DNA from 2 places in the Pseudoalteromonas sp. APC 3893 genome. Region 1 is predicted to be linked to the other one. Evidence: predicted binding sites of a transcription regulator. Region 1 holds the regulator's gene; the other holds the start of a gene.
What was found. Region 1 encodes FliA, which starts transcription of late flagellar genes. Its sites were predicted from a motif close to CTAAAGNTNNNNNNNNNNNNGCCGATA; they were not measured.

Region 1 (2,406 bases):
GAATTGCATCAGTTGTTAAGTCTGAGAGCCGCGTATCGAGTTCAAAATTCTTTAGCGCGTCATGAAGTTGGCGGGTTAATTTACCAACTTCAGCAAAAAGTTCTGATTGCTCTTTTGTCGCCGCATCAAGGATGAGCTGATCAGCTTTGTCTTGCTCACCGTTTTCAAGGTGAACAACAAGCTGACGGGCTTGTTCTAAAGTGATCTGAGGCGCAGCAGGTGCTGACATAAGCCTCTCCTATTAATTAGCCTAGGCGCTCAAACACTTTTTCCAATTTGGTTTTAAGTGTTGCAGCAGTAAAAGGTTTTACGATGTAGCCATTAACGCCGGCTTGAGCAGCAGCAACAATTTGTTCTTTTTTAGCTTCTGCCGTTACCATCAGCACAGGGATATGTTTAAGCGTGTCATCAGCTCTGATTGCACGTAATAAATCAATACCTTGCATACCTGGCATATTCCAATCAGTCACTACGAAATCAAATTCTTGATTTTGTAGCATTGGTAAAGCTGTTGAACCATCATCAGCTTCTTGCACATTAGTAAAACCTAAATCTCTTAACAGATTTTTGATAATACGTCTCATCGTCGAAAAATCATCAACAACAAGAATTTTCATGTTTTTATCCAAAACATCCTCCGGTGAGGTCTGAACCTATATTTACTTACTTCTAATTTATCCAGTCATTGATTTTTGCTTTTAGCTTAATCATCGCCTGACCATGTATCTGGCTCACACGCGACTCGCTAACATCGAGTATGTGCCCAATTTCTTTTAAATTCATTTCATCGTTGTAATAGAGCGAAAGAACAAGGCCGTCACGCTCTGGTAGCGACTTAATTGCTGCTAACAAGGATTCATTAAAACGTTCATTCTTAACGTTATTAAAGGGCTTGTCCAGTGCTAAGTCTTGCCCAACTGGGGTTATAACATCTTCATCAACCCCTAAGTCTTCGATACCCAGAACTTTGCTTGAGTTTACATCACTTAGAATATGATGGTACTCATCTAGCGTAATATCAAGTTTTTCAGCAACTTCACTATCTTTAGGCTCACGATTATATTTACTTTCTAGTTCTGTAATTGCTTCTGCAACCATACGGCTATTGCGATGTACTGAACGAGGGGCCCAATCACCACGGCGCATTTCATCAAGCATTGCACCACGAATGCGAATACCTGCAAAGGTCTCAAAACTGGCACCTTTTGCAGCATCAAAGTTTTTCGACGCTTCAATTAAACCTATCATGCCTGATTGAATTAAATCATCTAGCTGTACACTCGGTGGGAAACGTGCAATTAGATGACACGCCACTTTCTTCACCAGCGACGCGTGCTTTTCAACTATTGCATTTAAATTTGCTGTGGATTGATAGCCCATCGCTTTGCTCACCGATGCTGTCATAGTTAGCCGTTTACTAATTTTTCTATGAAAAACTCTAAATGGCCTGATGGTTGATTAGGTATTGGCCATTTAACTGCTTTTGTCGCCAAAGTTTTAAAAGCAACTGCCGCTGGAGAATTTGGAAATAATTCAACAATTACTTTTTGGCGGCGGGTAGATTTACGCATGTTTTCATCGTAAGGAACGGTAGCAACCAACTCCATAGAGACATCTAAAAATCGGTCAGTTACTTTAGATAATTTAGCAAATAGTTCATGGCCTTCACGCATGCTACGCACCATATTAGCAACTATTTTAAATTTATAAACACCATGCTCACGACTAAGGACCTTTATGAGGGCATAAGCATCGGTGATTGAGGTGGGTTCGTCGCATACAACAACCATAACATCTTGTGCTGCACGGGAAAAACTCAACACCATATCAGAAATACCAGCAGCGGTATCAACAATTAAAATATCAAATTCAGTGTTTAACTCGCTAAAAGCACGGATAAGACCAGCATGCTCAGATGGCGATAATTCCACCATGCTTTGTGAGCCGGACGTTGCGGGAACTATTTTTATCCCTGCGGGGCCTTCGACTAAAATTTCATCTAACTCGCATTCACCCGATAAAACATGGGATAAGTTACGCTCAACACGTAAACCTAGCATCACATCACAATTTGCTAAACCTAAATCGGCATCCAGTACTAAAACTCTATTGCCTAGCTGGCCAAGCGCGATTGCAGTGTTTAATGACACGTTGGTTTTACCAACTCCGCCTTTACCACCGGTAACAGCGATAACTTTTACACCGTTATTATTGTTTTGACTCATTTTTCGCAGGCCACTTGCTTGATCTAATACTGTGTTAATCATACATCCCTACTGTGCTTGACGCCACTGCTTGACGTCGTGAATGTTGTGCTTTTGTTCTTTTTAAATACAATTGTTCAGCTTTTTTTACTAATTTTTCTGAATTAGCGACACGAATGTCCTCAGGAACACGCTGGCCGTT
Region 2 (2,406 bases), on a different contig from region 1:
ATTGATCACCGTGACTTTAGCACTGCGCTGACGATCGTCAAAAGTAACACGGGTAGGTGAAATCAATAAGTTTGCCAAGGCCATTTGGCTAAAAAATGCTGTTAGTAGCACACACATCACTGTTAATTTATTGAACATGTCAGTCCTTAGTAGTCAATCGAAATTTCTAAGTTGGTGGTTGAGGAGTAATCGCCATCAGAATAACTTTTACTGCTAGGCTTTGTTATTAAAGTGCCACCAATAAACACTTTAGCTTCACCAAAGTCATCAGTTGTGACTGACTTATTAGATAAACCATTTAGGCGTACTTCAAACTCGGCACTACTGCTGCCTTGTGTATTGTGCTGAACTGTTGCAGTGTTAACCAAGTTCATAGTCAAGCTTGTATTGGCTGGGAAATCAGTCAGTAATAGCTCAGCAGGGCGCCCCTTTTCAAGCACATAAATATTACCTAATGTATTTATGTCGCCGTCAGCTTTGATGATCACAGAGCTCGTGTTTGTATTGCTTGGTATAACCAAAGTACCAAAGTCAAGCGACTGCTGCTCAATACTCTTAGCAAGATAATTAGGGCTGTAAATTAAAACACTTACAGCCACTGCATACGAAAGTAGGTGCATTAAATATAATTAATACGCAACTTCGATTTGAAAAGTACCTGCATACACACCATCAGCATACGGTTTAGTGGTTACCTTGCTAGATGTTTTTAGTGTTGCGCCTAGATTGAATGACACAGTGCCATCTTGGCCCACCTGTAGGTTGGGTGTCAAAGGTGTATAGTCGGCGTTATTGTTATCCCCACTGGTGATCACATACTTCCAATCGCCAATAGTAAAATCAGGGCGGTCGGTATCTTGCCCATTTTCAAACTCTAAATTTGTTTTTGTTGGGTCAAGTATTCTCAAGACAGCGCTTGGTACAGCTTCTGATACTGTAAAAGTAGCCGGCGCACCGTCTTCGATAATCGCAAATAATGCATTAGCAGTATTGTTTTTACTCTCAGTAATAGGAGTCGCATTAGGCGTAGCGCTTACAATCAGCTCTGCAATATCCTTACCTCCAGGGTCTGCAACTGCACGCACGGTACCAAAGTTCAAATCAGTACCGTCAAGCCCAACAGCATTTTGTACCGTCACTTCTGCTCGAAACGTCTCTGTAGCAGATATCGCATAAAAAGATACAGCTAAGGTGCTTACAGCAAGTAATGGAAAAGATAATTTCATACTAAATCCTTATAAAAGATGGGACATTACCCTATGTTGCCCCTATCTTAGTTATTATCGACACTTAGAACAATTACTTTAAGCTTAATTACTGAAAAATAAGATAAGTCGGCTAAAAATTTTAAAGTGGTAGGCCAACAAAAGGGGCACTTAAACATTTTTGCCCCATTTTTTGTGCTATTAAGCAAAAAGCATTAGCTTGCGTATAGTCTTCGAAGGGCCCTACCCGTAGACCATACAAAGTGACACCTTTATTTTTTCGCTCCGTCATTACAAACCCTAATTGACTAAATGCCTGAGGGTATTCACGATAAAGGCGAGCGATTTGCGATTTTACCAGTTGTGGTTTTAAATAAAGTCCTAATTGTGCGCCAGGTAATGCGTCGTTTAAAAGATTAGGCGGTTGATTAGTCGTTTTTGGGATTGTATTGCCTTGAGGTTGTACAGCCATATTATTTGTTTGATGCACCACATCAATGCTATCTGAGCGAAGCTCTACTGGGGTTTGCGCTAATTGAGAGTTTGACGATAGCGCCATAATTAATAGCTTTAGGTCGCCTTCCATTTCAGCCAAACGGCTTATACTATCTTGCTGCTGCTGCCATTGTTCAACATATTCTTTAACTTGCTGATCAGAGATAAGCGAAGGTTTATTGTCAATTTGGTTATTAGCGCAGCCACTTAAAGCGGTTGTTACTAATATTAGAGCTGGCAAAACACGCTGTTTTATATGCATTTTCAATTAGCTTTTAGAGAACAATATAGTTTGTTTTAAGCAAAAAAAGTGCCATTAAGGCACTTTTTAATACATTATTTAAATGATATTTATTTTACTAAGTCTTTAATAAAATTACTTAAATCATCTTTAAATTCATCACGTCGAAGCGCGTATTCAATTGTCGCTTTTAAATAACCCAATTTACTACCGCAATCATGGCTACGCCCTTTAATAGCGTAAGCAGCAACAGCTTCTTTTTCCATTAGCATCGCGATAGCGTCAGTTAATTGAATTTCATCGCCTGCGCCTGCGGGGGTTTTAGCAAGTAATGGCCAAATATTTTTACTTAAAACATAGCGACCCACAACAGCAAGGTTTGACGGAGCTTTATTTACAGGAGGCTTTTCAACCATATTTAAAATAGCAGCACTTTGGCCTTGACCTATTTTTTCATCGCCTAGG

Region 2: a site for FliA is predicted at 1,282-1,308, ahead of QMA12_RS12920 (DUF4402 domain-containing protein). Genes of this name have one in related genera too.

What each region holds. Positions count from the first base shown of each region.
Region 1 covers NZ_JASDCD010000003.1:227,891-230,296, forward strand. Annotated here, with positions in the region: gene QMA12_RS07080 (protein phosphatase CheZ) at 1-229, opposite strand, end outside; gene cheY (chemotaxis response regulator CheY) at 246-629, opposite strand; gene QMA12_RS07090 (RNA polymerase sigma factor FliA) at 670-1,380, opposite strand; gene QMA12_RS07095 (MinD/ParA family protein) at 1,407-2,267, opposite strand; gene flhF (flagellar biosynthesis protein FlhF) at 2,260-2,406, opposite strand, start outside.
Region 2 covers NZ_JASDCD010000010.1:127,243-129,648, reverse strand. Annotated here, with positions in the region: gene QMA12_RS12930 (fimbria/pilus periplasmic chaperone) at 1-138, opposite strand, end outside; gene QMA12_RS12925 (DUF4402 domain-containing protein) at 147-620, opposite strand; gene QMA12_RS12920 (DUF4402 domain-containing protein) at 630-1,226, opposite strand; gene QMA12_RS12915 (SPOR domain-containing protein) at 1,348-1,962, opposite strand; gene galU (UTP--glucose-1-phosphate uridylyltransferase GalU) at 2,052-2,406, opposite strand, start outside.